Regions from separate parts of the Arthrobacter sp. B0316-5-4 genome, predicted to be linked through region 1. Evidence: predicted binding sites of a transcription regulator. Region 1 holds the regulator's gene; the other holds the start of a gene.
What was found. The regulator LexA, encoded in region 1, represses DNA repair genes until DNA is damaged. The targets are predictions, from matches to a motif close to TCGAACANNTGTTCGA.

Region 1 (15,972 bases):
GCACTCCCCTAAGGGAAGTACGCACCTCGGGGTTTTCACCCTCAAAGTGTCCGACCAGGTACCCGGCAACCTCTTGTCCTGTGAAGGAATCCTGTCCCCTAAGGGAAACGGCTGACGCGGGTGGGAGAGAACTCCGCTTGCTAACTGAAAGTCAATTCTACAGAAACAACCCGCCAAGCGCACATTGCGGGCGGCGGGATCATTGACTGCAAATAACGACTTCCAGTCGGTCTGTGACAAGCTTACCAGTATGAGCACTGAAGACAGCAATTCCCGCAACTCCTTTGGCGAAGACGCCGTCCCGGCCGTTGATGCCGGCGTTTCCCAGCAGATCCGCGACATCGCGGAAGTACCGGCCGTGGAGGTCATCACCACCGGCGCCGTCCATCTGATGAGCGCAGCCGCCGTGAAGGTCGGCCTCGCCGACGATCCCCATGCCGAGGACCTCAAGGACCTCGACGAAGCCCGCAAGCTGATCACGGCCCTCGCCGGACTGGTATCCGCTGCTGCCCCGGAGATCGGCTCCCAGCACGCAGGTCCGTTGCGCGACGGCCTTCGTTCGCTGCAACTGGCCTTCCGTGAGGCCTCCCTCATTCCCGACGCCCCGGGCAAGGGCCCGGGCGAGAAGTTCACCGGACCCGTGAACTAGCCCCCAACAGTCTCAAGATTCGACGACGGCGACCCAACCACATCAGGTTGGGTCGCCGTCGTCGTTTCCGTCTTTTTCGGTAAGTCTCAGACGCGAGCGGATCTCCGACGCATCGACATCAGTGCCAGGCCGGCAACGCACAGAACGACTCCCGCCGCACCGATCGCCGCGAAGCCGGCTGAAGGGCCCACGTTATCGATGAAGATACCTGCCAGCGGCGCGCCGAGCGCTACCCCGGCCGTGAGGGCCGACCCATACCAGCCCATGGCCTCGCCGCGACGTTCCTCATCCACGAGGTCGGCCACCTTCTCCGACGATGCCGACAACACAGGAGCACAGAGCAATCCCGGAAGAAGCGACAGGAAGGCAAGGCTCCAGGTGTCCTGGGCAAAACCCATCGGAATGGTCAAGGCAGCCATGCCCAGCAGCAACAGCATGGGTGAGATCTGCCGCTTCATGGAACCGTAGATCAGCCCGCCAACAACTGACGCGGCGCACCAGAAGAAGAACACAATGCCGATCTGGTTCTGGTGGCCGCCCCGCTCCAGCAGGCCCACGATACTCACGTCCGAGCCGCTCAGGACCATGCCGGATCCGGCCGCCACGGCGAAGAGGGCAACAACGGAGACCGTAAACCAACTGAAGTTCCGGGCCACCTTGCTGCGGATAGCCGCCGTCCGGGAGGTGGCAGGCGCCATCTCCGAGGCCGCCTCCTGGACGTGGGCCGGAGCGGACGCCACCATGGCAGCCTCGGCGGCCGCCAGGTCTGCTGCAGCCCGATCGGCCGACTCCTTCGGTGTGCAGGCGACATCGCTTCGTGTTGGCGGGTTGAACCACATGAGGAAAAGCCCCGCCACGGAAACCGAGATGCCCACCGCGGTCAGCCCCAGCGCCGAAAAGCCGGCAGTGGCCACGACGGCGCCGACGGCCGGGCCGATCATGAAGACCAATTCGGTGGCGATGGAATCGAGGGCGAAGGCCGAACGGCGCTGCTCACCATCCACCATGACGCCCAACGACTGACGGACCACGCTGAAGATGGGGAGGGTGAAGAGCCCGCCAACAAAAACCAGGGGCAACAACCACTCATAGGAGACGTGCGGAACAATCGTCCAAATGACCGTTTCGGACACAACAGAAGGAATCAACGCCCGGCGCAGGCCCACGGTATCCACCCGGCGGCCACGCCACGGTGCGCCCACCGCAATGCCGATCGTCATGACGGCGGCAGCAGCGCCCGCTGCGGCGTATCCCTGCCCCAGGGTCAGGACAATGTGCAAGGTCAGGAGCACGCCGGCCGCCGAATGCGGAATGCGGGCAATCATGCCCACCACCAGCAAGCGCCGGACAGGGCGGATGGACAGCATCTCTTTATAGAGAGCGAAATTCACTGGCAAATCCTCTTGTTCCCCCGGGGCAGCCCGGAGGGACCGGTACTGCCGTTAGTGCCGCCCAGGCTCCTGTGCTGCACGCTGCAATTTCACTTCAACGGAGTCAACGCTTTCGGCAAACAACTCCATCCGCGCCCACGCTTCGTGCAGGCCACCAACCAGCGACTGGACGGCCGCGGCGTCAAGTCCATCCTCAAGGAAGAGCACCACCTGGAGTTCCGGGCCGGGGCCTCCGCCGGCGACTACGCTGCCATCCGCCGCCAACGAGGACACGCCACCGCCGGGCCGCGTCTCAAGACCGCGCACGGCCGGAAATTCCAGGGCTACTGAAGCGAGAGCAGACTCCAGTTGATCATCAAGGTATGACGGCGTCCAGTCCCGTTGCTGGGCCAAAGCCCACATTGCCGGCCGCCGCACCACGAACGTGTACGCCGAGCCGGGGTCCAGTACCAGCAGTTGGGCATCTTCCGATACCGCGGACAGGGCTGCCCGCGCCGCATAGACAGCTACCGGACGGGCTTCGGAATGCCACGCTTCCAGGGCCGCCGTGGACGTAAAGACGGGCATCGCAGTTCGGCCATCAGGGGCCTTGAGTGTGATCAAAGCCATATCGGCCTGCTTGTCCGCGTGCAAGCCTTCGACACCCTCAGCTTCCTCAGCGAGTTGCGCGACAACCGGAACAAAAACCCTGGCCGTGGCCAGTGATGCCACCACGTCGGCCTCGGTGCCGGTACCACTGACGAGCGCTGCAATAGCCGCGGTATAGCCGGGATCGGCCGTGCCGTCGTCGTCCTCGAAGTTGTGGATCTTGGCGTCATCCCCGCTGAGGCTTCGGCCGGCCCAAGGGCGGCCCGCTGAATCGCCCGCTCCTCCGGCACCTTTCAGAGCGGCCGCGATGTGCCCAGGAAGCTGACGCCCACCGTGGCCATGTTCATCGTGCTGGGGTCCTGCGTCGTGCGGCATCAGCGGCGACCGGCGACGTCCAGGGCCTCAGGCAACGTGAAAGCACCGGCATACAGGGCCTTGCCCACAATGGCCCCTTCGACGCCCAGCGGCACGAGTTCCCGCAGCACGCGGAGATCTTCGAGGCTCGAAATACCACCCGAGGCCACCACGGGCTTGCCCGTCTTCTCCACCATCTGGCGCAGCAACTCGACATTGGGGCCCTGCAATGTTCCGTCCTTGGTGACATCCGTGACCACGTAGCGGGCGCACCCGGCGTCCTCGAGGCGCGCCAGCACCTCCCAGAGGTCGCCACCCTCCTTGGTCCAGCCACGACCGGCGAGGGTGGTGCCACGGACATCAAGTCCGACGGCGATGTGGTCACCAAAGCGCTCGATGGCGCGACGGGTCCATTCCGGATTCTCCAGCGCGGCCGTGCCAAGGTTTACCCGCGCAACACCCAAATCCAGGGCCCGCTCCAACGACTCGTCGTCCCGCAAACCGCCGGACAACTCCACCTTGACGTTAAGCTGCGACACCACCTCGCTGATGAGTGCGGCGTTGTTTCCCCGACCGAAGGCGGCGTCCAGGTCCACCATGTGTACCCATTCAGCACCTGCCTCCTGCCAGTTCAAGGCAGCTTCGAGGGGCGTTCCATAGCTGGTTTCCGAACCCGCTTCGCCCTGCAGGAGGCGAACCGCCTGGCCATCGACAATATCGACGGCGGGAAGGAGTTCCAGAACGGACTGGGTGGAGGTGCTCATGAGTGTCCTTGAAATTGTGGGGGCGCGGATTAGTTACCGGGCAGCGTCAGGAGATAGGCAGCCAGCAGGGACATCCCTGCCAACACGTAGAAAGAAACTGAAACCCAGGTGGGCTTCTTCTGCTGATGGAAGGAAATTCCCCCTCCCACCAGCACACCGGCGAGGCCCATGAGGACAACCGACCACATCTAGGCGGCACCGCTTTCAGCGGTTTCCACCGTGGAGGCAGGCTTGCGGAGGCTGTCCACCCAGTTCCGGAGGAGCCGCGCTCCGGCGTCACCGGACTTTTCGGGGTGGAATTGGGTAGCGCAGAGGGGCCCGTTCTCGACGGCGGCGATGAAGCGGGCGCCGTGCTCGGACCACGTGACCATGGGAGGGGCCATGCGAGGCTGCACGACGTCGAAGTTCCACTCCTGGACACCGTAAGAGTGCACGAAGTAGAAGCGCTCCTGTTCAACGCCGGCGAAGAGCTTGGAGCCCTCCGGGACGTCCACAGTGTTCCACCCCATGTGCGGAACAACGGCCGCGGGAAGCAACTCCACCTTGCCGGGCCATTCGGCCATGCCCTCGGACTCCGTGCCGTGTTCAACACCGGCTTCGAAAAGGACCTGCAGGCCCACGCAGATGGCAAGCACGGGCCGGCCACCGGCCACCCGGCGACCAATCATGCGGATGGCATCGACGGCCTTGAGTTCCTTCATGACAGTCTCGTAGGCGCCAACACCGGGAACTACCAGGCCATCGGCGTTGAGAACGTCCTCGGGCTTGGCGCTCAACAGGACGTGGGCACCGGCGCGTTCCAGTGCGCGGACAGCGGAACGGACGTTGCCCGAGCCATAGTCCAGCACCGTTACGGTGGGCTTGCCTTCCGGTGATTCCGGCTTGATGGCGGCCACGGTGTCGGTGACAGCCCCGTCCTTCAGGACCTGGCCGCTCATAGCGCTCCCTTCGTGGAGGGGATTCCCTCGACCCTCGGATCAGATTCCACAGCAGCGCGCAGCGCCCGCGCGAACGCCTTGAACTGGGCCTCCACGATGTGGTGCGGGTCGCGCCCCGCCAGAACCCGCATGTGCAGGCAAATACCGGCGTGCAGGGTGATGGCTTCAAAAACGTGACGGGTCAGCGAACCCGTGAAGTGTCCGCCAATGAGGTGGTATTCCTGGCCCGCAGGCTCGCCGCCGTGCACCAGGTAAGGACGTCCCGAAACATCCACTACCGCGTGGGCCAGGGCTTCGTCCAAGGGAATGGTTGCCTCGCCGAAGCGACGGATTCCGGCCTTGTTGCCCAGCGCTGTCCGCAGGACCTCGCCGAAGGTGATTGCCACGTCCTCCACCGTGTGGTGGGCGTCGATGTGGGTATCCCCCGTAGCCTTGACGGTCATGTCAATCAGCGAATGCTTGCACAGCGCCGTCAACATGTGGTCGTAGAAGGGAACCGAGGTGCTGATGTCCGAGACACCGGAGCCGTCCAGGTTGATTTCCACCAGGACGGAAGATTCGCTGGTGGTGCGCTCCATGCGCGCGGTGCGGGCAGCGTTCGGCGTGGCGCCGGTTTCGCTCATTGGGACGTCCTTATACACGGAGGATGGGTTGGGTCTATTGACAAGTTTAGGCGGGCTGTGAAGCTTGGCCGTCCAAAAGGGCTTCCAAGGCAACCAAGAAGGCTGTGGTTTCCGGCTCGGTCCCAGCCGTCACCCGCAAGTGGCCCGGGATCCCTACGTCGCGGATCAGCACTCCGGCATCGAGCAAACCCTGCCAGATGGCGTGCGGGTCCTCGAGACCGCCGAAGAAGACGTAATTGGAGTCCGATGCGGCAGGCTTGAGCCCCATCCGGAGCAACTCGGTGACAATGCGGTCGCGTTGCACTTTGATGTCCTCGACATCGGCCATCAGCGCTTCCCTGTGGCTCAGCGCCGCGAGGGCGGTTGCCTGGGTAATCGCCGAGAGGTGGTACGGAAGCCGGACCAGCCTGATCGCGTCCGTAACCTCCGGGGCAGCAGCCATGTAACCCAGCCGGGCGCCGGCCAAGGCAAAAGCCTTGCTCATGGTGCGCGAGACGATCAGCCGTTCACGGCCGGGCAGCAGCGTCAGCGCGCTGGGCGTGTTGTCGTGCGCAAACTCGTGGTAGGCCTCATCAACGATCACGATCGCTTGGCTCGCTTCACCGGCTTCGTAGACCGCCTCAACGACGTCCAGTCCGAGCCCCGTCCCGGTGGGGTTGTTCGGAGAGCACAGGAAGACGATGTTGGCGCCGGTCTCCCGGACCTGGGCGGCGGCCGATTGCGCGTCCAGTCCGTAGTCGTCGGCCCGGACTCCGCGCAGGTACTCAGTATCCGTGCCGCTGGCCAGCAGCGGGTACATGGAATACGTGGGAGGGAAACCCAGCGCCTTACGGCCGGGTCCACCAAATGCCTGGAGTATCTGCTGCAGGACTTCGTTTGATCCGTTGGCCGCCCAAATGTTGTCCCGGGAAAGGCCGTGGCCCAGGTACTCGGCCAGGGACTCGCGGAGTTCCGTGAACTCGCGGTCGGGGTAGCGGTTCAAACCAGTGGCGGCGGCGGCAACGGCCTCGGTGATGGCGGCCTGCACATCCGCGGGGACTCCATGGGTGTTCTCGTTGACGTTCAGCAAAACGGGGACTTCAAGCTGCGGTGCGCCGTAGGGGCTCAATCCACGCAGGTTGGTCCGGAGGGGAAGTCGGTCAAGTCGTTCAAGCTGCTCACTCACTACGTCAGTTTAAGGGGCCGCTGCGACTGCAAACTAACTGTGACGCCGCGCCACCTCCGTTTCGGGGCGGCAGCCGACACTTAGTTGGCGGGTACGTAAAGCTGCTGACCGGGCTGGATACGGCCGCCACGAAGATCATTGAGCTGGATGATTTCCGAAATGACGTCGCGGGGATCCCGTTCAGGAGCTGCCGCACCGGCGATACCCCACAGGGACTGGCCGGGCTGGACTGTGACAGTGACCGCGACCGGCGGCCGAAGCTCGGCCTGTGAGTCGGAGGCCTTCGCAGGGGAGGTAATGAAACCGGCAAGGCTCAACAGCGCAGCCGCCAGCAGCATGGCGGGAATGCCGAAGAAAACGATCCGCCCCCGCCGGGTCAGACGCAGGCGGGCGGGTGCCTGGGTGGTGCGGAAATCAGCGAACGTAGTGATTGCGGACATGAGCTGAGCCCTTCTGAGCTATTGCCACCGAGCCGGATTCCCGGTACGTGGCTGCCAATTCTTGGTGTTCCCTTCCGCCAACCCCCGGCGTTCGAACACTTTCTTCGAACATCGGGCCCCAGCGTCAGGTTTATAGAACACATATTCGAACCTTGCTAAGACATTTTTAGCACTTATCAACGAACGGTGTCGAGACTCGCTAGAACAAATGTTTGATAAACGCCTTTGGCTGCCCTACGTTTGAGTGAAGAAACAGCACTGTTTCAGTGGAACAGGAGGGTCTGACATTTTTGCAGGCCCGACATCCCCGGACACGCTCCGGGGACGGAATGGAAAGGCATTGGCGAACATGGCAGCGAAAGCCACAGGCGGCGGGGTACCCCTGCGGAGCCAACAGCCTCAAAAGAGCCCCAAGAGCCTGACCGTCCGTCAGAAGAAGATCCTGGAGACCATCCAGAGGTCCGTGAACGACAACGGCTATCCGCCCAGCATGCGCGAGATCGGCGACACCGTCGGCCTTGCCAGCCTCTCGAGCGTCACCCACCAGCTGTCCCAATTGGAAAAGCTCGGGTACCTCCGCCGCGATCCGAAGCGGCCGCGTGCCATGGAAGTCCTGATGCCCTTGACCCTCGACGGCGGTCCCATCCCCGGGGTCGAGGCGCCCACGGCACTCCGCAGCACTGGCGGACTCGCTGTGACGGAACTGGCCAGCGCCAGCGACACCGCCATGGTTCCGTTGGTAGGCCGCATCGCTGCAGGTGGTCCCATCCTGGCCGACCAGACCGTGGAGGACGTACTCCCCCTCCCGCGGCAGCTCGTGGGGCATGGCGAATTGTTCATGCTGAAGGTCGCCGGCGACTCCATGATTGACGCGGCCATCTGCGACGGTGACTGGGTGGTGGTGCGGCGCCAGAACGACGCCATCAACGGAGACATCGTGGCCGCGCTCCTGGACGACGAGGCAACCGTCAAAACGTTCCGGCAGCGCGACGGCCACACGTGGCTGCTCCCCCAGAACACCCAGTACGAGCCCATCCTTGGCGATCAAGCCACCATCATGGGCAAGGTCGTCTCGGTCCTGCGCTCCCTCTAGCCTCCTGAGGCCTTTAGGAGGCCTTCGCGGACCCCAGCCGCTCAAGGACGCCGCGTACTACCTTGCGGTCGGTTGTAGCCCAGAAGGGCGGCAGCGCGGCCCTGAGGAACCCACCGTAACGTTCTGTGGAAAGCCTGGAATCCAGTACCGCCACCACACCCTTGTCACCCGTTGAACGGATGAGGCGTCCGGCCCCCTGCGCCAGCCGAATGGCTGCGTGGGTGGCCGATACGGCCATGAAGCCGTTTCCGCCGGACTGGGCGACTGCCCGTGAACGGGCGGTCATCAGGGGATCGTCGGGGCGCGGGAACGGAATACGGTCTATGACAACCAGCCGGCAGGAACCGCCTGGAACGTCCACACCTTGCCACAGGGACATGGTGCCGAAAAGGCAGGTGTCCGGTTCGTCTGCGAACTGCTTGACCAACGCCGCCATGGTGGACTCCCCCTGGCAAAGGATGTCCACGTCGAGGCGGAGCCGCATGGCATCGGCTGCTTCCTCGGCGGCCCTCCGTGAGGAAAACAGGCATAGCGCTCCCCCACCCGAGGCCCGGATCAGGTCTTCCAGCTCGTCGAGGGCCTCTGGTGATGTTCCGCGGCCTGGCTTGGGCAGGTGCTTGGCCACATAGAGCACGCCCTGCTTGGGATAGTCGAACGGCGACCCAACATCGATCCCCGTCCAGCTCGGGGCCCCGTCCCCGATCAACCCCAACCCGCCGGCGGCCGGTTCAAAGGCCGAGCCTATGGCCAGCGTCGCGGAGGTGAGGACCACTGTGTGGCCGGCAAAAAGTCCGTCACGCAAACGGCCCGCGACGCTCAACGGTGCAATGTTAATGAGAGCGGGTGCTGTTTCATCAGGCTGCGAGTAGCCCTGTTGGGGGTCGAAGTTGCTGTTTCGCGAGAACCACACAACTTCCCGGTTCTCCTTGGCGGCGAGCATGCGTTCGCACAATTCCAGGATGAGCATGAGCCGTGAGCGCGCCAGCTGCCGTCCGCCGTCGACCGCGTTTGAAGAGTCGGTCTTCGAATCGGACAGTGCCGCGCGCGTGGCATCCCGCAACTGGTCCAGGCAGTCGAGCTGTTCGTCGTTGAGCCCGTTGGGCAACAGGCCGTTGGGCACGCCTGCGATGGCCATATCCAGCCGGTCCGCCGCGGCGTTGAGGGCATCCACCGTGATGGCCGTGTGCTTGCGCGCACTGGACGCTGCGGCATGGACCATGGCCACTGAGAGCTGGCCGGATACCGCTCCGGTGACACGGTCCTGTAGTTCGTGGGCTTCGTCGACGACCACGACGTCGTACTCGGGGAGCACGGCCAAGCCCTCAAAGGCACTCACGGCCAGCATCGCGTGATTGGTGACGACGACGTCGGCCTCAGCCGCCCGGGACCGCGCCAGTTCGCTGAAGCATTCCTCAGCCAACGGGCATTTCTGCGCGCCGAGGCACTCCATGGACGTGACCGAAACCTGCCGCCACGCACGGTCGGTGACTCCCGGCATGAGTTCGTCGCGATCACCGGTGGATGTCTTTTCGGCCCACTCGCGAAGCCGGACCACTTCCTTGCCGAGCTGCGATTGCGGCCCGCCCATGGAGGCAGTGAAGTGCGGAACGCTTGTGTCCTCACCCAGGGAGAACAGTTGCCCTTCGGAGGGCTCCTCGCTGGGGAAGCCGCCCTCAAGTTTCTGCCGGCAGACATAGTTTGCCCGGCCCTTCACCAAGGCCACGTTGACGGGGCGTTCAAGGGCGGGGTTAAGGCTCTCCAACAGCCGGGGAAGGTCGCGGCCGACAATCTGGGTTTGCAATGCCAAGGTGGCGGTGGACACGAGGGTTGGTTTGTTGCTGTCCATCGAATGCGCGATCAACGGAATCAGGTACGCCAACGACTTACCTGTTCCGGTCCCCGCTTGGACGAGCAAATGCTCCCCGGTCTCGATCGCCCGGGCAACGTGTTTTGCCATCTCGTGCTGGCCGGCACGGCTTTGTCCGCCCATGCCGGCAACAGCCCGGTCCAACAATTCGAGAGTGGCCTTTTCGCCCACCGACTCAACGGCGTCCGCCGCCACCTTCTCAACCATTGCTGACGAATGACTCCAGTTCGGCTGCGAGTCCTTCGCGGACCATGACAACCACACGCGTCCCGGATTCCTCGTGGTCAAGGCTCAGGATTTCCGAGTCGGAGCTGTGCAGCTTGCTGATCATGTCGCCGCGGTCGTAGGGAATGAGCAACTCAAGGCGCACACCCGGCCGCGGAATGGACCGGCTGATGTCCTCCAGCAATTCCGCGATGCCCTGGCCTGTACGGGTGGAAACCACGGCATGGCGGGGCTCCTTCTGCTTCAGGCGCTCCACGACGAAGGGATCGGCTACATCCACCTTGTTCAGGACGATGATCTCCGGGACCTTGCGCGCATCCACTTCGGTGAAGACTGCCCGCACCGCGGCGATCTGTCCCTCGGGATCCGGGTGGGAAGCGTCGACGACATGCAGGATCAGGTCCGCATCCGCCACTTCCTCCAGCGTGGACCTGAAGGCCTCGATCAGCTGGGTGGGCAGCGAACGGACAAACCCCACGGTGTCGGCGAGGGTGTACCCGATGCCATCCGGAGTCTGCGCCTTGCGGACGGTGGGATCCAGCGTGGCGAACAGGGCGTTCTCCACCAGGACACCGGCGTCGGTCAGGCGGTTCAGCAGCGAGGACTTACCTGCGTTGGTGTACCCGGCGATAGCGACGGACGGAACGGCATTACGACGGCGGTTGGCACGTTTGGTCTCGCGCGCCGGCTTCATCGCGGCGATTTCACGCCGAAGCTTGGCCATTCGCGTGCGGATTCGACGACGGTCCAGCTCGATCTTGGTTTCACCAGGACCACGTGAACCCATGCCTGCTCCGGCACCACCCACCTGGCCACCTGCCTGGCGGGACATGGAATCGCCCCAACCACGAAGACGCGGAAGGAGGTATTCCAGCTGGGCCAACTCAACCTGGGCCTTGCCTTCGCGGCTCTTGGCATGCTGGGCGAAGATGTCCAGGATCAGTGTGGTGCGATCCACCACCTTGACCTTGACGATGTCTTCCAGGCCGCGTCGCTGCGAAGGTGCCAGTTCCGTGTCAACCACCACGGTGTCGGCGCCCGTCGCTGCCACGATGTCCTTTAGCTCCTGGGCCTTGCCTGATCCAAGGAAAGTCCCTGGGTCCGGCTTGGTGCGGCGCTGTACCAAGCCATCCAGCACCTCCGAGCCTGCGGTCTCAGCCAAAGCAGCGAGTTCGCGCAGCGAGTTCTCTGCATCGGCGAGCGTTCCCTCGGTCCAGAGGCCGGCGAGCACGACGCGCTCAAGGCGCAACTGCCGGTACTCAACCTCAGTGACGTCTTCGAGTTCCGTGGAAAGCCCGGCGGTACGACGCAGGGCACGGCGTTCAGCCAGATCTTCCTGGTCGCCGTCGTAAATGCTGTGTTCCTGGTCCAGCGTGGAGATCGCCTGCGCCTTGCCAAACACACTGTTGGCATCGTTGTCGCTGGATGCCTGCGCAGGTACATCCTTGGAAAGAATCCGGTCGATGACGGCCTGGATTTGTTCAGGACTCATGTCCTGGGCGTCGGAATCGGATCCGGAGTGCTTCTGGGTGGTCATGGTCTCCTTAGACTGTTCGGCTATTCCAGAATAGTGCTGTTTGCTGTTTGATGGGGCGCTATTCGCGCTGGGCTGACGGGCTTGGGCCAAAGGGGCCTCCTGTGTGCTGGGCGGCCACGCCTCAAAGGCAGTGGTGGCCGCTGCGATTCAACGGAAAAGGATCCGCAGGAAGGTCCAGGGCAACCAAGGAAAGGGACATCCGTTCTTCTGGCCAGCCGGCGTCAGCGGTGGCGGAGAGTAACGGGTGGTGTGATCTTCGGAGCGCCGGTCGACTGCGTCATGCAGTGGACTGACATTGCCATGTGGGACCTGCCGGGCGGAAAGGCCATGCGGTTGGCTCGGAGCCAAGCTGGCCTGCGTCGCGGGCGGTACCGGGTTTCGGCAGATTACTCGAAGATCAGGAACATGACTTCCACATTAGCAGCCAGTGTCAACCCACCTGTGGGATGCGGCAGTTTCCCATGACGCCGTCAGCCCACTAATCTGGCAAATTATGGAGTCTGCACACTATTTCACTGCCCAGCCAGCTGGACCCTTCACCCGCAAACCCCTCACGGTGGAGCTCGCCGGCGCTACACGCCAACTGCAGACCTCCTCTGGCATCTTCAGCCCCGACGGCGTGGACAAGGGCACGGCGATCCTCTTTTCCGAGGTTCCGCCGCCGTCACCGCAAGGCAACCTGCTGGATATCGGCTGCGGATGGGGTCCCATAGCCCTGACCCTCGGCTTGAAGGCCCCGCATGCACGTGTTTACGCCGTGGACGTGAATGAGCGATGCGTGACGTTGACCAACGAGAATGCTGCGGCGCTGGGTCTCGGCAACGTCACTGCCAGCCTTCCCGACCAGGTGGATCCTGCCGTCGAGTTCGACACCATATGGTCGAATCCGCCGATTCGCATCGGCAAAGAAGAACTTCACTCGCTGCTTTTGACGTGGCTCCCGCGCCTCGCACCAGGCGGAAACGCCTGGCTGGTGGTCCAGAAGAACCTGGGGTCGGACTCGCTCCAACGCTGGCTTGCCAACGAGCTGGACGGCACCTTCACAGTTTCCCGCGAGAGCACGTCCAAGTCCTTCAGGGTCATCAGGGTCAGGAAAGCGTCCCAGTAGCTACGATCACGGCGGGGCCGCTGAGCTCTACGTGCTCGCGGCCGCCGGCGCCTGGGAAGAACTTCACCCCGACGACGCCGCCCGGTACGTTGACATGCCAATCGTTCGGTGCCGTGCTTCCTGCCCAGTGACGAATGGCCACAGCTGCGGCGCAGGCGCCCGTGCCGCACGACTGGGTCTCCCCCACGCCACGTTCGTGGACGCGCATGGTGATGGTTCCCACGCCGTCTTCAACCAGGGGCTCGGCGGGAACGACGAATTCTACGTTGGTTCCGTTGGCAGGCTTGGGATCCACCACCGGAGGCTTGAACAGTTGCGTGGCCGCCAGCTCGCTGAGCTCCGCCAGGGCTACCACTGTGTGCGGATTTCCCATGCTGACGGACAGGCCCGGCCGGGCGACTTCAAGGCCGTCGGCGCTGACCAGCGCATCCATGGCTTTGCTGGTTGCTTCCCGCGGGAAAATGAACTCCCAGGGCCCCATGTCCACGGCGTAACCCGTGGCAGTGCGCACCACCTTCTTGACGCCGCCACGGGTGCCAATGGTCAGGGTCTCGCCTGGGCCCAGTTCCACCAGTTTTTCGGCGATGAGGAAATGAACGAAGACACGCACCCCGTTGCCGCACATCTCTGACAGGGAACCGTCGCCGTTGCGGTAGTCCATGAACCACTCTGCGGCCGGGTCCTGCTCTAGCATGGCGCGGCCCTCGGGAAGGAACCGTGAGGGCACCGCACGGATGAGGCCATCTCCCCCGACACCAAGGTGCCGGTCGCATAGCTGGGCAACCTGTTCCGGAGTGATCTCGTGGGCGTCGCCCGGGTCAGCGATAAGGACGAAGTCATTACCCGTTCCGTGGCCCTTGGAAAACGCCAGCCCGGACAGGCTGGGGGCGGTCACAGCGGCGCCGGCAGCTGCTGGCTGCTGGGCGGAAAGGGAAGCGGTTTCATCCATGGGTCTAGGCTACCTGCCACGGCTCGTCGGCCCGAAATTGCGGGAGTCAGGCCGCAGCTGCCGCCTTGGCTACGAGCTGGGGGTCCTGCCAGTCCAACCAGGTGATCCGCGGATCCGCGCGGAACCAGGTCAGCTGGCGCCTGGCGAACTGCCGCGTAGCGACGATGGTCTCTTCAGCGGCAGCGGCGACATCAGCCTCGCCGTCGAGCACTTTCAGGAACTGTGCGTACCCCAGTGCCCGGGAAGCCGTCTTGCCCTTCCGCAGCCCGGCGGCGTCGAGGCGTGCAACTTCTTCCTGCAGCCCGGATTCAACCATTCGATGCACCCTTTGGGCGAGCCGTTCCCGGAGGACCTCCCGGTCCACTGAGAGGCCGATTTGGATGGCAGGCCGGAAGTACTCGCGTTGGGGCATGAAGGAGCTGAAAGGCCGGCCGGTTATCTGGTGGACCTCAAGTGCGCGGATCACGCGTCGGGCATCGCCCAGCCGGGCCGCAGAAACGGGATCAACTTCTTCCAGCCTGGTCCGCAGCGGCGCCAACCCGTGGGTTTCGCATTCCTGCTCGAGTTCCTTCCGAACCAGTGGATCGGTCCCTGGGAATTCCAGGACGTCCAGCGCCGCCCGGACGTAGAGTCCGGAACCGCCCACGAGGATGGCGCGTTTGCCCCGGGAATGGATCTCCTGGATGGCAGCGCGGCACTCCGCCTGGAAGTCCGCAACGCTGGCCTCCTCGGTGACATCCATGGTGTCAAGAAGGTGATGGGGAACGCCTTTGCGTTCTTCCACAGTGATCTTGGCCGTTCCGATGTCCATGCCCCGATAGAACTGCAGGGCATCTGCGTTGATCACTTCACCGTCCAAGGCCAACGCAAGATTGACCCCGAGATCCGATTTGCCGGAGCCGGTGGGGCCAACGACGGCGATGACGGGAGGGTGCGGTTCAGCGCTGGAGGTGGACACGTCGCGTTGCCCGGCGCTAGGAGCGGCGCACGGGCAGCGTGGGCATGCCCAGCGATACGCCGCCCTTGCCGGGAGCTGCCCCGGGTGCCGGGACGCCGCAGGAATCTGCCTGTGCCCTGTCCCAGGCATCGCCCGCACGGGACCGGCGCAGAAGGTAGTCTCCCGCGGTGGCTGGGTCCGCCACGAGGTGGAAGGCCGCGGCTTCGGTGATAGTCACAGTGACGAAGTCACCGGGACGCGGGGTTTCAGCACCCGCTGGGACAGAGAAGTGGACCAGCCGCTGATCCTTGGAACGACCCGACAAACGATGCGTTTCCCCGGCTTTGCGACCGGACTGGGCCGTCACCAGAATTTCGACCTGACGGCCGAGTTGGCTTGCGTTCTCTTCTGCCGCAATGCGGTCCTGGAGGGCGGTGAGGCGTTCGAACCGCTCCTGGACAACCGCCTTGGGGAGCTGGTCCGGCAAATCGGCAGCAGGTGTACCGGGGCGCTTGGAGTACTGGAAGGTGAACGCCGACGAAAAGCGTGACTTTTCCACGACATCCAGCGTCGCCTGGAAGTCTTCTTCCGTTTCGCCGGGGAAGCCAACGATGATGTCGGTGGTGATCGCGGCGTTCGGGATGCGCTCCCTGACCTTGTCCAGGATTCCGAGGAATTTGCTGGAACGATAGGAACGGCGCATGTCCTTGAGGACCTTGTCCGAGCCGGATTGCAGCGGCATGTGCAGCTGCGGCATGACGTTAGGTGTCTCAGCCATGGCGTCAATGACGTCGTCGGTGAAAGCAGCGGGGTGGGGGCTGGTGAAACGGACGCGCTCCAGCCCTTCAATGTCGCCGCAGGCCCTGAGCAGTTTGGAGAACGCCTGCCGGTCGCCGAACTCCACCCCGTACGAGTTCACATTCTGCCCAAGCAACGTCACTTCAACTGCGCCATCGTCCACCAGTGCCTGGATCTCGGCGAGGATCTCGCCGGGACGGCGGTCCTTTTCCTTGCCTCGGAGTGAGGGAACGATGCAGAACGTGCAGGTGTTGTTGCAACCGACGGAGATGGACACCCAGCCGGAGTACACCGAGTCCCTCTTGGTGGGGAGCGTCGAAGGGAACACATCCAACGATTCGAGGATCTCGAGCTGTGCCTCATTGTTATGACGAGCACGGTTCAGCAGTGCCGGAAGGGCACCAACGTTGTGGGTGCCGAAGACAGCGTCCACCCATGGCGCCTTCTTGACGATGGTTTCGCGGTCCTTCTGGGCCAGGCAACCACCAACGGCGATCTGCATCCCCGGGTGCGCTTCCTTGACCTGCCGCAGCTGGCCCAGGTTGC
Region 2 (15,972 bases), on a different contig from region 1:
CCTTGGCTATTGGTGACTACAACCAACGTGGCCCGCAACGCGAAAAGAGCCGTCTTCCGTTACCGGAAGTTCCTCGACACCCTGCCACGCTCTCCAGAGGTTGCTACCTCGGCGGATGAGCCCTTCCTCCAAACCGAAATGGACCAGGACGCGGCGAGAGCGTTAGGCACGCTGAACGAGCTGGACCTGCATTTGGTCAGCCTGGTCATCTTCGAGGAATACACCATCGCTGCCGCTGCGACCATCCTCCATCTGACGCCGGAGGCGGCGAAATCTCGTATGCACCGTGCCCGGCAGCGTATGAAAGCAGCATTGAAGAATCCAACCCGGCCAGTACCCGCATTGGAAGGAGACCGGTCATGAACCAGCTAAAACCGGATGAGGCCTTGAGCCGGGCGCTCCGCGCCGAGCTGGTATCACGGGTCCAGAACGCCACACCGGCCCGCAGACGGAAACGCCTGCGCCTGTGGCTGGGCGCCGGCACCGTAGCGGGCCTCGGGCTTGCAGGCGGCGTGGGCGCAGCAGCTGCAGGATATTTCGTGATGCCCGGCGGCCAGGAGGTGACGTCCCTGTCCAAGCCCATCACCGGGACCTACGAGGGAACCGCCACCATCGACCTGGGAGAACCTCCATCCGGGACAACCGGTGTGGAGATGGAACTTACCTGCCTGACACCTGGCTATCTCAAGATCGGAGAGAGGGGCGCCGGTATGGGATGCACCAGCGAGGACCTACTCACCGGCCCCTCCACCGCACGCGGCATCACCCCCTTGGTAGCTGGCGAAACCAGCATCACCATCAGCACCGGATCAATCACACGCTGGAAAATCACTGTCGAGTACGTGAACCAGGAAACAACACCGTGGGCTATCAACAAGGACGGTAAAACCTACGGCATGGAAAACGAGAACGGAGCGCCGGACCTCGTGGCAGTAATGGCCACCAACAACACCCGCGGCTATGTGTACAACACTGATTTGGAAGAGGCGAACGGGACAGCCGCGGCGAAAACCTTCAAAAGCCCGGCCGAAGCCCTGGCCTGGCAGGAAGCACGCGGGAACGCCGCCGTATCGATCCCCGTCTACGACGTCGACGGCAAAACCGTGGTGGGCGAATTCATCATTGGCGGGGGCGACCCGCAAATCGTGGAAAGAGCAAGCGAAGCTCCTCCCTCAGGCACCCAATGAGCCCGTGAACCGTGATGCGATGGCGGCCTTCATGTCCAGATTCAATGCACAGGATAGCTAGCCGCGCCTCCTGCGTGGGTTGGCGCGGCCCGTCCCCGGTGCCTCCGCCGGTACCGTATCAGGCGCAGCGAAAAGCCCGGAGTGTCAGGTGACATTCCGGGCTTTCCGTGCTCCAGTTCCGACTGCGTGGGCAGGAGCGTCGGTGTTACGCGGGCTGGGCTTGCTTGTGCAGGCCGAGCTGCGACGTGGGGGTCTTGGCCGATTCGCGTGCCGTCATTGCGGAGACTGCTGCGATGGCACAAATCACTGCGGTGAAGATGGAGATCTGGACCCATCCACCGGGCTTGGTCCCGCCGAGTGCAGTCACGATTGCCGGAGCGAACCCTGCCATGAGGAAGCCGAGCTGGGTGCCGATCGCCAGGCCGGAGAAGCGGACCTTCGTGCTGAACATTTCACCGTAGAAGGAGGGCCATACGGCGTTCGCTGCTGCGTATCCGAAGGCGAAGAAGACCACGGAGACCAGGAACATGAGAGGAACGTTGCCGCCTTCGAGGGTCAGCAGGAACACCGGGGTCATAATGGCGCTGGCGATGGCTCCGTAGATGAAGACGGGTTTCCGGCCGATCTTGTCCGCGAGCATGCCGAACAGTGGCTGGGTTCCTAGGGCTACGACGTTGGCCGCAACAACCAACCACAGGGTGATGGTGCTGTTGACGTGGGCCACGTCCTGGGCGTACTTGATGGCGAGGGTGCCGAACACGGTGCTGACGGCGGCGATGAAGGCGCAGCAAACCACCCGGAGCACGTCGCGCCAGTGCAGGCGAAGAAGGTCAGCGACGGGAAGCTTGGAAATCTGGTTGTTCTTCTTGGCCTCGGCGAACGCCGGTGGCTCGTGCAGGGTGCGTCGGATGAAGAAGGCCACAATGACCACCACGGCGCTGAGCCAGAAGGGGATGCGCCAGCCGATGCCGTATTTGATCTCGTCTGGCAATGCCACGACGGGGATGAAGACCAAAGCTGCCAGGATCTGGCCACCCTGCGTACCGGTCAGGGTCCACGAGGTGAAGAAGGACCGGCGGTTATCCGGGGCGTGCTCGAGGGTCATCGATGATGCGCCGGCCTGCTCGCCGGCCGCGGAAAGGCCTTGGCAGAGTCGGGCGAGGACCAGAAGCACGGGGGCCCACCAGCCAATGGTCTTGAAGTCCGGAAGGCAGCCGATGACGAACGTTGCCGCACCCATGAGAACCAACGTGAACATGAGGACTTTTTGCCGGCCGATCCTGTCGCCGAAGTGGCCCAGGATGATGGCGCCGATGGGTCGGGCGACGTAGGCGAAACCAAAGGTCGCGAAGGACATGATGGATGCGTTGGCATCGGCGTCCGGAAAGAAGACGTGCGGGAAAATCAGTGCCGCTGCCGAGCCGAAGATGAAGAAGTCGTAGTATTCGACGGCGCTGCCCAGGAAGCTGGCGAGGGCTGCTTTGCGGGGAGTTCCGGTGATGGTTTCAGTGCCTGGCGTCGCTGACGGCATTGTTTGGCTCATTGGGTGTTCCTTCTGTGACGACGATGTCGCGGATCTAGCGTCTGTGGGAGACCAGAGCGAGGTGCGGCCGGATCATCCCTCAAAGTAACCACATGGTGAGAGCTACTTGTGCAATACAGCAATAGTGGCTGTGAGTGCGGTCACTTGTCAAGAGATGCCACCACCATCTAGAAATAGCTCTCACCATGTGAGAGCATCGAAACATGAGTGTGAAAGATGACACAAAGACCGACATGGTCGGCAAGGCCCTGAGCCTGCTGGTACTGCTTGGTGACGAACCCCGTGGGGCCAGTGCCGCGGACCTGGCGAGGAGTGCGGGCCTCCCGTTCAGCACCACCTACCGCCTGCTGGGGTCCCTGACCCGCGACGGTTTCGTCGACTACGAGCCCGACGGACGGCGGTACCACTTGGGCCTGCGGGTCTTCCAGCTGGGTCAGCGGGTTTCAAACCACCACGGCTTTGCGGCTACCGCATTGCCTGTCCTCCAGCGTGTCACCGAGCGCACCCACGAGGCCACCATCCTCTCTGTCCGGGATGGGAACCATCACCTGACCGTGAACAAGGTGGACGGACCCAGGACGTTCCGGGTCACCAGCGACCCCGGCCACCTGGGTGCGCTGCACACAACCTCGGTGGGCAAGGCCATTGTGGCTTTCGAGGAGGAAATCGAACGCAAGCGACTCCTGGAGGAACTTCCGTTGGATGCGCTCACGGAGCACTCCATCACTGATCGTGACGCATTCCGTGAGGAGATTGAGCAGGTGCGCCGCCAGGGCTACGCGGTGATGGACGAGGAAAACGAGATTGGCATGCGGGCCGTCGCCGTGCCGGTCCTCAATTCCCAGGGCCACGCCTTCGCATCCCTGGCCACGGCCGTGCCGGTCTTCCGCCTCACCATGGAGGAACTCATTGCGCACGTCCCCACCCTGCAGGAGGCCGCGGCCGAACTCGCGGCCCGCCTGCCCCGACGCTAGCCCCCGGCCGGTAGCCCCCGTTGCGAGGCCCGCTAAGCAGGGTATTACCCTGCGAAATCCTGCAGAGCGGGCCTCGCATAGCGAACCCCGCAGAGTATTTGTTCGCGATAAGAACATGCGTGCGGAATATGAACATCTGTAGTAACGTAAATAACACCCGGCATGCGGCGCGTAGAAAACGCCACCTGTCCGCGGTGCTGAAGTTAGAAGGAGCTTGAGGATGAGCAACCGAGCCGAATCCGTTCTGGTGGGCCTGATTGGCGAAGGCGTCATGCCCTCGCTCACTCCGCCCATGCACGAACGCGAAGCCGATGTGCAGGGCCTTCGCTTGCTGTACCGTCCCATCGACCTGCTTGAACTCGCATTGCCGGCCGCCGCCGTCGGGGATCTCCTGACCGCGGCCCAGCGCATGGGCTTCAACGGCTTGAACATCACGCACCCGTGCAAACAGCTGGTGATGCAGCACCTCGACGAAATTTCCGACGACGCCGCTCGCCTGGGTGCCGTCAATACGGTCCTGATTCAGGACGGCCGGTTCATCGGACACAACACAGACTTCTCCGGGTTCGGCTCGGCGCTCGCCGACGGCCTCCCGGATGCCAAACTCAACCGCGTCGTCCAGTTGGGCGCTGGCGGTGCCGGGTCCGCCGTCGCCTACGCGCTGCTCAAGGCCGGAGTCAAGGAACTGGACCTCGTGGACATGGACGCGGACCGGGCGGCCGAACGTGCTGCGGAACTCGGTGAACTGTTCCCCGAGGCGTCGGTTACGCCGCACACGCCGCATGAACTCCCACAGCTCATGCCCCGCGCTGACGGCCTGGTCCACTGCACCCCCATCGGCATGGCCGCGCACCCGGGCTTGCCTTTGGACATCGAACTCCTTGAGCCGCGGCACTGGTTGGCGGACATTGTCTATCGCCCGATCGAAACGCAGTTGGTCCGTGAAGCCCGCGCCAAGGGTTGTGCCGTCCTCGACGGCGGTCGCATGGCGGTCGGTCAGGCCGCGGACGCTTTCCAACTCATCACCGGTCGTGAAGCGGACCGTGAGCGGATGCGGGCCCACTTCCTGGAGCTGATCGCCCTGGAGGACACAGCCGCCACTCTGAACGAGGGCACCCTCGCAAAGGCGGCCCGCTGATGCGCACTGGAATCGCCACCGTCTGCCTGTCCGGCACGCTGAAGGAGAAGATGCAGGCCTGCGCCATTGCGGGCTTCGACGGCATCGAGATCTTCGAGCAGGACCTGGTCACGTCACCCCTCAGCCCGGAGGAAGTGCGGAAAATGGCCGCAGACCTCGGCTTGGGCCTTGACCTGTACCAGCCGTTCCGGGACTTCGACGGCGTCACTCCGGACCTGCTGAAGGCCAACCTCAAGCGCGCCGAGGCAAAGTTCAACCTGATGGAACGCCTGGGCATGGACACCATCCTGGTGTGCTCCAACGTGGCAACGGCAACCATTGACGACGACCACTTGCGGGCTGAACAACTGGCTGAGCTCGCAGCACTGGCCGGGGACCACGGCGTGAAGGTTGCCTACGAAGCCTTGGCCTGGGGAAAGTACGTCAACGACTACGAGCACGCATACCGCCTGGTCGAAATGGTGGACCACCCCAACCTCGGCACCTGCCTGGACTCGTTCCACATCCTCTCCCGCGACTGGGACACCGCCCCGATCGAGGACATCAACGCGGAGAAGATCTTCTTCGTCCAGGTTGCCGATGCCCCCAAGCTCTCCATGGACGTCCTCTCCTGGAGCCGCCACTACCGCGTGTTCCCGGGCGAAGGGCAGTTCGAGCTCGCCAAGTTCATGGGTCACGTGGTCCGCGCAGGCTACACGGGCCCGGTTTCCCTTGAAGTGTTCAACGACGTCTTCCGCCAGTCCGACGTTGAGCGGACCGCAGTGGATGCCATGCGCTCCCTGATCTGGCTTGAGGAACAGAGCGCCAAGTGGCTGGCCAGTAGCCCGGCGGACGCCGCAGCAGGAACCCAAGCCAAGTCCCGCCGTCGTTATCCTATGGAACTTGCCACGCTGCCCAAGGTGAACGAACCCGCAGGATTCAACTTCGCCGAGGTCAAAGCTGACGACACCGCGCAGCTCGAGAAGCTCCTGGGCCAGCTCGGCTTCGAATTCGAGGGCCGCCACCGCACCAAGGACGTCCAGCTCTGGACCATGGGCCAGGCCCGCGTGATCATCAACGAGCAAGCAGCTCAACACGCGGAACCGGCTATCGCCGCTTTGGGGTTCGACGTCGACTCTCCAGTGATTGCCTCCGCTCGCGCCCAGCAACTCAAGGCGCCTGTGGTGGCCCGCAAGGTCCAGGCTGATGAAGAGGTGTTCCAGGGCATCTCGGCGCCGGACTCCACCGAGATCTTCCTTTGCCAGGGCAGCCCGGACGGAACCGCGGCCTGGACGCACGAGTTTGGGGAGGGGCTGGAGCACGCCGGCGCCGGTCAAACAGCGGTCATCGACCACGTGAACCTGGCCCAGCCGTGGCAGCACTTCGACGAAGCCGTCCTCTTCTACACCAGCGCACTGGCCCTGGAACCGCAGCCGTTTGCCGAAGTGCCGAGCCCCAGCGGCCTGGTCCGCTCCCAGGTCATGCAGACCAGCAACGGCGCGGTGAGGCTGGTGCTGAACCTGGCACCGGCACAGCAGGCCGAAAAAGCACGCAAAACGTACCAGGAACACATCGCCTTCGCCGTGGACGACCTCGTGGCAACAGCCCGGTCCGCACGCGATCGAGGGCTGGAGTTCCTGCAGATTCCGGCCAATTACTACGAGGACCTGGATGCCCGGTTCGATCTTGAACCCGGGTTCCTGGCCACCCTTAAGGAACTGAACCTCCTGTACGACCGGGACGCCAACGGCGAATTCCTCCACTTTTACACGGCCACCGTGGGCAGTGTGTTCTTCGAAATGGTGGAGCGGCGCGGCAACTATGACGGCTACGGTGCGCCCAACGCTCCGGTGCGCCACGCCGTCCAATACGACTCGCTCCACCGGGTGTAAAGCCCTCCGACCAGTACCACCAAGAATCCATCCAAACCGAAAGGAGCCGGCTGTGCCGCAAGACCACACCGCACAAGCTCTCGAAACCGAGGAACTCGTGCCGCCAGCTGAGCCACACGCCGCGCACGACACCAAGAAGGTGGAAACCCAGGCAGATCTCAGTGCTGAGATCCAGGCCATCGGCAACCGCTACGCCCAGGCCGTCAAGGACGGCAAGGGACCCGAAACCATGCCGCGGCTGGACTACGCGCCGTACCGGAGCAGCATCCTGCGCCACCCCACGAAGAGCCTGCACCATGCGGACCCGGAGACCATCGAGCTCTACTCGCCCGCGTTCGGTCACCAGGACGTGCACGCACTGGAATCGGACCTGACCATCCAGCACAACGGCGAACCGCAGGGTGAGCGCATCATCGTTGCCGGCCGCGTCCTCGACGGCGACGGACGCCCGGTTGCCGGGCAACTCGTGGAGATCTGGCAGGCAAACGCCTCAGGCCGCTACATCCACAAGCGCGACCAGCACCCCGCCCCGCTGGATCCGAACTTCACCGGCGTCGGGCGTTGCATCACCGGCGACGACGGCTCCTACAGCTTCACCACCATCAAACCCGGCGCGTACCCGTGGAAGAACCACCTGAACGCCTGGCGTCCGGCCCACATCCACTTCTCCATGTTCGGCTCCGAGTTCACGCAGCGCATCGTCACCCAGATGTACTTCCCGGGTGACCAGCTCTTCCCGTTGGACCCCATCTACCAGTCGATCGTGGACCAGGACGCCCGCGACCGCCTGGTGGCCCAGTACGACCACGAGCTGACCAGCCCCGAGTGGGCCCTCGGTTACAAGTGGGACATCATCCTGACCGGGTCCAAGCGGACCTGGACGGAAAACGAAGCATACGGCGACGCCGGGGACGAGGAGTAAGCGCATGAGCAAGCTGGCACCCACACCGGGACAGACAGTTGGCCCCTTCTACGGCTACGCCCTTCCCTTTAATAAGGACAACGAGCTCCTCGCCCCGGGCAGCCCGGGCAGCATCCGCCTCCAAGGCACGGTTTACGACGGCGCCGGCAACACCATCCCGGACGCCATCCTCGAAATCTGGCAGCCCGACTCCGAGGGCATCATCGTCCAGCGCACCGGCTCCCTGGTCCGCGACGGCTACACGTTCACCGGTTGGGGCCGCAGCGCAGTTGGCAACTCCGGGGTGTACACGTTCACCACCGTGAACCCGGGGCCGGTTAAGCCCGGCGGTGCCGCTTTCATTTCCGTGGCTGTTTTCGCCCGCGGCCTCATGAACCGCCTCTTCACCCGCGTGTACCTGCCGGAAAACGAGGAAGCGCTGGCCAACGATCCACTGCTGAGCTCCCTGGACCCCGAGCGCCAAAAGACGCTGATCGCACGCCGCGACCCTGACGGCGGCCTCACCTGGGACATCCGCCTGCAGGGCGGCGACGAGACCGTGTTCCTGGACTTCCAGCAGGACGGTTCCCTGGATTTGGGTTCGTCCGGGGATTTGGCAACCCCATGACCGACGGCGACTTCGGCCTCCTCAGCCCCGTCTCGGCGTCGCCCGCTGTGGCGTCGCTGACGGGCGACCGTGCCGTGATCGCGGCAATCCTGGACGTCGAAGCCGCCTGGGCGGGCGTCCTCGAGGAGGCGGGGCTGGTCCACGCCGGATCCGCCGCCGTGGTGGCCGAAGCCGCCGACGCCGGCTCTTACGACGTCGCCGCTCTCGCCGAGCGTGCCCAGGGCGGTGGAAACCCGGTCATTCCGCTGCTCGGCGATCTCCGCGCCCGGGTCAAGGCCCTGGACACCGCCGGAATCGGCGCGGCTTCCGCGGTCCACACCTCGCTGACCAGCCAGGACGTCCTGGACTCCGCCCTTATGGTGCTCGCCAGCCGCACCGTTTCTGCGTTGCTGGTTGACGTCAAAAGAACGACGACGGCGCTCGCCGCCTTGGCCGAACAGCATGCGGACACGCTGTGCGTGGGCAGGAGCCTGACTCAGCATGCCCTTCCGTACACGTTCGGGCTCAAGGCAGCACAGTGGTTCCAGGGAGTTGCCGCGGCTTCCCGGCGACTGGAATCGTTGGAGCTGCCGGTCCAGTTCGGCGGTGCCGGCGGAACGCTTGCCTCCGGGGCCAAGCTGACAGCGGGTTCGAGCTCAACGCCGTTCGCTCTTGCCGATGCCCTCGCCGCCAAGCTCGGGCTGGCGCCCGCCCCGGCTCCGTGGCACACCAACCGCCTGGCCATCACGTCGTTGGGCGACGGGCTTGCTGCCCTGATCGACTCCTTCGGCAAGATCGCCGCGGACCTGCTGTTCCTCAGCCGCCCGGAAGTAGCCGAACTCGGCGAACCACTGGCTGCCGGGCGCGGTGTTTCCTCGGCCATGCCGCAGAAGCAGAACCCTGTGCTGTCGGTGCTGGTACGCAGTGCGGCGTTGCAGGCTCCCGGCCTTGCCTCGCAGCTTCACCTCGCGGCGGCCACCTTCAACGATGAACGCCCGGACGGCGCTTGGCATAGTGAATGGCCGGCTTTGCGCCAGTTGCTGGCACTGGCTGCCGGTGCGTCCGGCCACCTTCGCGAACTCACGGAAGGCTTGCGCGTTTTCCCTGACGCCATGCGCCGGAACCTCGGAATCTCGGGTCCCCTGCTGCTCAGCGAAGGTGTGGCGGCCGCCGTCGCACCTCTCCTGGGTGACGACGGAAAGCAAAAGCTGCAGGCCGTCGTCGACGAAACCCTCACCGCGCCAGCCCCCGAGCAGGCTGACACCTACCGCAAGCTGCTGCGCGAGGCCGTGCCGTCGGACAAGCTTTCCGACGTCGAACTTGAGGCGCTCCTGGATCCGGCGAGCTACCTCGGCGTGGCACGCGAGATCAGCCGCCGGATCCTCGCCGCCTACCCCGAATTCACCTCCACGAAAGGAACCACACGTGGCTAAGCCAACAGTCAAGGCAGTGCTGCTCTCCCCGCAGCGGGAACTGGGAGCCAAGCCGCTCCTGGTTGTTGGCCCGTCGCTGGGCACATCCACTGTTCTCTGGACAGAAACCGCAGCCCTTCTCGGCGATGAGTACGACGTCATCGGCTGGGACCTCCCCGGCCACGGCATCTCGCCGACCACCACCGAAGGTTTCGATGTCGCGGAACTGGCGGACGCCGTCGTCGATCTTGTCGATTCGGTGAGCCCGGGCGCGCTGTTCCACTACGCGGGGGTCTCGCTGGGCGGTGCCACCGGACTGCAGCTCGGCATCAAGCACGGCGACCGCCTCCGCAGCTTGTCGGTCCAGTGCTCCGGACCGAAGCTCGGCACGCCCGAGGGTTGGCTGGAACGCGCTGAAACTGTCCGCAAACTGGGGACGCCGGTGATGATCCAGGGTTCTGCTGAGCGATGGTTCGGCCCAGGATTCATGGACCGCCAGCCGGAGATCAGCAGCCGCCTCCTGCACGCCCTCCGCGACGCCGACCGCTTCGGCTACTCGTTCTGCTGCGAAGCCCTGGCCGCTTTCGATGTGCGCGACCAGCTCGGGAGCATCACCGTCCCCACGCAGGTGATCGCCGGCGTCGAGGACACTGTGGCGCCGCCGTCCATGGCGGAAGAGACCGCTGCCGGCATCCGGACGGGCGGCGGTTTCGCCGTGGCGGAAGCGCTCGACGGCGTCGGACACCTGGCGCCAGCAGAGGCACCGGCCGTGGTGGCCGGGCTGATGCGGACCTTCATGAAGGAGAACGGACGATGAGTGCTTTGAACCCCGGGCACAACGACGCAGTTCGGAACGGTGCCGTCCAGCCTGACGCTTCCGCGCAGGACATTTACGACGCCGGCATGATTGTCCGGCGCGAAGTGCTTGGCGAGGCCCATGTGGACCGCGCGAATGCCAACAAGGATTCCTTCACTGAGGACTACCAGGACATGATCACCAGGATCGCCTGGGGCGGCATCTGGACGCGGCCAGGACTTAGCCGGCAGATGCGTTCCGCGGTCACCCTCACGGCCCTGGTGGCCCACGGGCATTGGGAGGAGCTCGCCATGCATGTCCGGGCGGCACTCAACAACGGCCTCAGCAGGGACGAGATCAAGGAAATCCTGTTGCAGACGGCGATCTATTGCAGTGTGCCGTCGGCCAACTCGGCTTTCAAGACGGCCCAGAAGGTCTTCGCCGAGATCGACGCATCCTCCGCGTCCACCACTCCCAACTAACCCCCGTTTACCCAACTAGGGGACAGCTCTTGTCCCACTGACGGCTCATAGCGACGTGTGCTGTCCCCTAGTTGGGCAAGCAGAAAGAGAAACCCATGAACCAGGCTTTTGTGTACGACGCCGTGCGCACGCCCTTTGGCAAGTTCGGCTCCGGCCTTGCTGCTGTCCGTCCCGATGACCTTGCCGCCCACGTGGTCCGCGAGTCCGTGAAGCGGGCGCCCGGGCTGGATGTTGAGCGGATCGACGAGGTGGTGTTCGGCAACGCCAACGGCGCCGGCGAGGAAAACCGCAACGTCGCCCGCATGGCCACCCTGCTGGCCGGTCTGCCCGTGTCGATTCCGGGCACCTCGGTGAACCGTCTCTGCGGTTCGTCATTGGATGCGGCGATCATCGCTTCGCGCCAGATCAACGCCGGCGATGCCGAGCTCATGCTGGTGGGCGGCGCCGAGTCGATGTCCCGTGCGCCGTGGGTTTTGCCCAAGACCTCCAAGCCCTACCCGGCCGGAGACATGACGCTGGCGTCCACCACGCTGGGATGGCGTTTGGTGAACCCGGCCATGAACAAGGACTGGACCATCTCCCTGGGCGAGGCCACCGAACGTTTGCGTGAGAAGTACGGGATCACCCGTGAACGGCAGGACCAGTTTGCCGCTGATTCGCACAACCTGGCTGATGCCGCGTGGAACGAGGGGTTCTACGACAACCTGGTGACCGCGGTCCCCGGTACGGACTTGGTGCGTGATGAAGGCATCCGCGCTGGTTCGTCTGCGGAGAAGCTGGCCGGGTTGAAGACCGTGTTCCGTCCTGAGGGCTCAGGGCCCGACGGCGGCACGGTCACCGCCGGGAACGCCTCGCCTTTGTCCGATGGTGCTTCGGCTGCGTGGATCGGTTCCGAGGCTGCCTCGGGGATTCTCGGTTTGGATCCCTTGGCCCGCATCGCCGGCCGCGGTGCGCACGGCAACGATCCCCAGTTCTTCGGGTACGCCCCGGTGGAGGCCGCGAACAAGGCCCTCGCGAAGGCGGGCATCGGCTGGGACCAGGTGGGCGCCGTCGAACTTAACGAAGCGTTCGCCGCGCAGTCGCTGGCGTGCGTGGATGCGTGGGGGATCGACCCCGCAATTGTGAACCGTCACGGCGGCGCGATTGCCATGGGCCACCCGCTCGGTGCTTCCGGCACCCGCGTCCTGGGCACCCTCGCCCGGTCTTTGCAGGCCTCCGGGCAGCGCTGGGGTGTCGCGGCGATCTGCATCGGCGTGGGCCAAGGCCTGGCCGTGGTGCTGGAAAACGTTACTGCTTCAGTGAAGGGGGCATAGGGCTGTGTTGAGTTTCATTGACACTGTTGGCGAGGCGGTCGCCGGGATCAAGGACGGTTCCACGGTGATGATCGGCGGGTTCGGTAACGCCGGGCAGCCGTTCGAACTCATTGATGCGCTGATGGATTGTGGTGCCACGGACCTGACCGTGGTGAACAACAACGCCGGGCAGGGTGACCAGGGCCTGGCGCTGCTGATCAAGGAAGGCCGGGTCCGCAAGATGATCTGCTCGTTCCCGCGGCAGTCCGATTCGTGGCACTTCGACGCGAAGTACCACGCCGGGGAGATCGAACTGGAACTCGTCCCACAGGGCAATCTGGCCGAGCGCATCCGTGCTGCCGGGGCCGGTATCGGTGGCTTCTTCACGCCCACCGGATACGGCACCACCTTGGCTGAGGGCAAGGAGACCCGGATCATCGATGGTCGTGGACAGGTGTTCGAAACACCGATCCACGCGGACGTTGCGCTGATCAAGGCACTCAAGGCCGACGGCAAAGGCAACCTCGTATACCGCAAGACCGCGCGGAACTTCGGGCCCATCATGGCCGCTGCCGCCAAGCACACCATCGTTCAGGTCTCGGAGATCGTTCCCACCGGTTCGTTGGATCCGGAGAGCGTGGTGACGCCGGGGATTTACGTCAACAGCGTGGTCCGCGTTGATTCCGCTGCTACGAACGGAAAGGTGGCCTGATCATGGGCACGCAGACGAGTATCCAAACCTCCGAAAAGCCGCTGGGCCGCGACGAGCTCGCACAGTTGGTGGCCCGCGACATCGCTCCGGGTTCGTTCGTGAACCTGGGAATCGGCCAGCCCACCCTGGTGTCGAATTACCTCACCGAGGAACAGAACATCACGCTCCACACGGAGAACGGGATGCTCGGGATGGGTCCGGTGGCTGAGGGAGACGAGATCGACGGCGACCTGATCAACGCGGGCAAGATTCCCGTCACCGAACTGCCCGGGGCGTCCTACTTCCACCATGCTGACTCGTTTGCGATCATGCGGGGTGGTCACTTGGACATTTGTGTCCTCGGCGCGTTCCAGGTCTCCGCAACGGGAGATCTCGCCAACTGGCACACCGGGGCCCCGGACGCGATCCCCGCCGTGGGTGGCGCGATGGACCTGGCCACCGGCGCCAAGGACGTCTTCGTGATGATGACCTTGCTGACGCGCGAAGGCGTGTCCAAACTCGTGGAACAGTGCACCTACCCGCTCACCGGCGTCGGCTGCGTGACCCGCGTGTACACGGACAAAGCAGTGTTCCTCACTGGCGCTGACGGCGTCACAGTACGTGAAACGTTCGGCTGCACGTTCGAGGAGATCCAGGAACTGGTTCCCTTGCCGCTCAAACGCGGCGCCTGACTCCCGTTGTGGGGCCCGCTCCGCAGGGTATTGGGGGTTTGATGCGTGCAGAGCAGGCCCCGCAACGCGTTCTAGGATTGGTAACCATGAGTGATTCCGCGGTTTCCCCGCAAGCCAGCGACCAGTACGTCCAGTCGCTGGCCCGCGGGCTCGCCGTCATCCGGGCGTTCGACGCGAACAACCCGGTGATGACACTGAGCGAAGTCGCTGCCCGCACGGACCTGACCCGCGCCACGGCACGGAGGTTCCTGCACACCTTGGTTGAGCTGGGCTACGTCCGCACCGACGGCAAGACCTTCGCGCTCACGGCCAAGGTGCTTCAACTGGGCTACTCCTACCTGTCGGCACTGTCCCTTCCGCAGTTGGTGCAGCCTCACCTGGAGCAGCTCAGCCTGAAGCTGGGGGAGTCAACCTCGGCCGCGGTTCTGGATGGTCCGGACATCTTCTACGTGGCCCGCGTTGCTACCCGCCGGATCATGAACGTCGGGATCACGGTCGGCACCCGCTTCCCCGCCTATGCCACATCCATGGGTCGCGTCCTGCTCGCCGGATTGCCGCAGGCCAAGTTTGAGGCCTACCTTTCGACGGCGGAACTCACCCCGCTCACGCCGCGAACCGTCGCCAGCGTGCCCGACTTGAGGGCCGCCGTCGAACATGTCCGCCAGCAGGGCTGGTGCCTGCTGGACCAAGAGCTGGAAATCGGGCTCATGTCCATCGCAGCGCCGGTGTGGAATCACAACAACGGCGACAATGTTGCCGCGATCAACGTGTCGCTGCAGGCGCAAGCGGTCGCCGCGCAGCCAGACCCCGCAAAGTACTTGGAGGATGTGCGCCAGGAAGTCGTGGCCGCGGCCAACGCAATATCCCAGGACGTCTCCGCAAAGCACTAGGCGTTGACGGAGTAGCCCCGGATCGCCGCCAGCCGGGTCTCCAAGATGCGGCGCACCATTGAGTCCGGCACCGGATTGTCCACAGAGAATCGCAGCGTCCCCGGCGACCACGAGTACCCCCCAAGCTCCTCCGACATTGTCGGCAGGATCTGCCCGCTGAACGGGTATAGAGCCAGGTGCTTCTTCGTCTCGAGCACGCTCACGAACCCCTTTCCGTCCACGAGCAGCGCGGGCATACCGTAGCTGACACCTTCCTCGGCCTCCGGCGCGAGTTCGCGCGCGATACCCACTATCCGCTCCAGTATCGGCCGGTTGTCAGGGCTAACGCTTTCCAGATATTCAGTGACAGATCCCATAGGGACATGGTTCACCCAAGACGACCCGGATGCCACACTTGGGGCATGAGTCCGCTCGTCAGTGGTACGTGGAGTCCAGTCGACCAAGACCGTGCCAGGGGTAAAGCCGCCCGAGAGGCCTTGCCGCGGAGCGCCCAGGGAAAGTTCTCGACGCCGGACCGCAGCCCGGTATCGATTCTTGAGGAACAGCACGCTTCCCGGCTGGCGCACCTTGTTCCCGTGCGGGTGGGCCGGATGGTGCAGACGCCTTTCGCCTTTTTTCGGGGTGCCGCGGCTGTCATGGCCGGGGACTTGTCCCTCGAGGCGACCTCCGGGCATCAGGTGGTGGCTTGCGGCGACGCCCATCTGGCAAATTTTGGGCTGTACGCGTCACCCGAGCGGCGGCTGGTCTTCGATCTAAACGACTTTGACGAGGTCTTTCCCGCTCCTTGGGAGTGGGACGTCAAGAGGCTGGCAGCAAGTATCTGGCTGAGCGGACGCAACAGCGGCCACTCTGAGGAACAATGCCAAACGGCTGCTGAAGGTTCGGCGAGGGGGTACCGGGTGGCGATGCGGAGGTTGTTCGAGGGTACGGCCGCAGAGAGGTACTACTTCCACGTCGATATGGACGTGCTCATGGCAACCATGGCGTCCGGGAGGCTTTCCAGGAAAAACATCCTGGAAAAGGACGTCGAGAAGGCCAAGAGGCGGACCTCCGAACAGGTTCTGGCCAAGATGACTACGGAGACAGTCCAGGGGGAGCGGAGGATCGTCGACCAGTGGCCGTTGGTCTACCACCCTGAAACTACGACGCTGGATCGAGTGAGCGCACTCTTTGACCAGTATCGGGATTCATTGCGCGCCGACACGGCAGTGCTGGTAAGCCAGTACCGGCTGGTGGACGTAGCGTTGCGGGTGGTCGGAGTGGGTAGCGTCGGAACCCGTTGCTGGGTGATCCTCATGCTGGGCCCATCGGAGGAGCCCTTGTTCCTGCAAGCAAAAGAGGTGCAGCGTTCCGTGCTGGAGAGCCACGGAGGCTCCCGACCATCCTCAAATGTTGTCCGGTTGCTGACTAGCTTCGGCCAAGGCTACCGAACCGTGGCCGGCCAGAGGATCATGCAGGCCCAGTCCGATCCGTTCCTCGGATGGGTGGGCAACACA

Region 2: the regulator LexA is predicted to act here: its motif matches at 3,814-3,829, upstream of AC5RU9_RS16910 (shikimate dehydrogenase).

What each region holds. Positions count from the first base shown of each region.
Region 1 is NZ_JBNHFN010000004.1:40,746-56,717, forward strand. It holds gene AC5RU9_RS12220 (DUF1844 domain-containing protein) at 251-649, shown strand; gene AC5RU9_RS12225 (MFS transporter) at 736-2,040, opposite strand; gene AC5RU9_RS12230 (SseB family protein) at 2,092-3,003, opposite strand; gene priA (bifunctional 1-(5-phosphoribosyl)-5-((5-phosphoribosylamino)methylideneamino)imidazole-4-carboxamide isomerase/phosphoribosylanthranilate isomerase PriA) at 3,003-3,746, opposite strand; gene AC5RU9_RS12240 (hypothetical protein) at 3,776-3,916, opposite strand; gene hisH (imidazole glycerol phosphate synthase subunit HisH) at 3,935-4,684, opposite strand; gene hisB (imidazoleglycerol-phosphate dehydratase HisB) at 4,681-5,307, opposite strand; gene AC5RU9_RS12255 (histidinol-phosphate transaminase) at 5,354-6,472, opposite strand; gene AC5RU9_RS12260 (LysM peptidoglycan-binding domain-containing protein) at 6,553-6,912, opposite strand; gene lexA (transcriptional repressor LexA) at 7,262-8,005, shown strand; gene AC5RU9_RS12270 (ATP-dependent DNA helicase) at 8,019-10,079, opposite strand; gene hflX (GTPase HflX) at 10,072-11,634, opposite strand; gene AC5RU9_RS12280 (class I SAM-dependent methyltransferase) at 12,128-12,742, shown strand; gene dapF (diaminopimelate epimerase) at 12,723-13,691, opposite strand; gene miaA (tRNA (adenosine(37)-N6)-dimethylallyltransferase MiaA) at 13,738-14,649, opposite strand; gene miaB (tRNA (N6-isopentenyl adenosine(37)-C2)-methylthiotransferase MiaB) at 14,666-15,972, opposite strand, start outside.
Region 2 is NZ_JBNHFN010000005.1:285,255-301,226, forward strand. It holds gene AC5RU9_RS16890 (RNA polymerase sigma factor) at 1-363, shown strand, start outside; gene AC5RU9_RS16895 (peptidase M56 family protein) at 360-1,187, shown strand; gene AC5RU9_RS16900 (MFS transporter) at 1,393-2,730, opposite strand; gene AC5RU9_RS16905 (IclR family transcriptional regulator) at 2,934-3,704, shown strand; gene AC5RU9_RS16910 (shikimate dehydrogenase) at 3,925-4,842, shown strand; gene AC5RU9_RS16915 (bifunctional sugar phosphate isomerase/epimerase/4-hydroxyphenylpyruvate dioxygenase family protein) at 4,842-6,713, shown strand; gene pcaH (protocatechuate 3,4-dioxygenase subunit beta) at 6,766-7,635, shown strand; gene pcaG (protocatechuate 3,4-dioxygenase subunit alpha) at 7,640-8,242, shown strand; gene AC5RU9_RS16930 (lyase family protein) at 8,239-9,654, shown strand; gene AC5RU9_RS16935 (alpha/beta fold hydrolase) at 9,647-10,450, shown strand; gene pcaC (4-carboxymuconolactone decarboxylase) at 10,447-10,911, shown strand; gene AC5RU9_RS16945 (thiolase family protein) at 11,007-12,224, shown strand; gene AC5RU9_RS16950 (3-oxoacid CoA-transferase subunit A) at 12,229-12,915, shown strand; gene AC5RU9_RS16955 (3-oxoacid CoA-transferase subunit B) at 12,918-13,586, shown strand; gene AC5RU9_RS16960 (IclR family transcriptional regulator domain-containing protein) at 13,673-14,476, shown strand; gene AC5RU9_RS16965 (iron chaperone) at 14,473-14,832, opposite strand; gene AC5RU9_RS16970 (DUF2252 domain-containing protein) at 14,878-15,972, shown strand, end outside.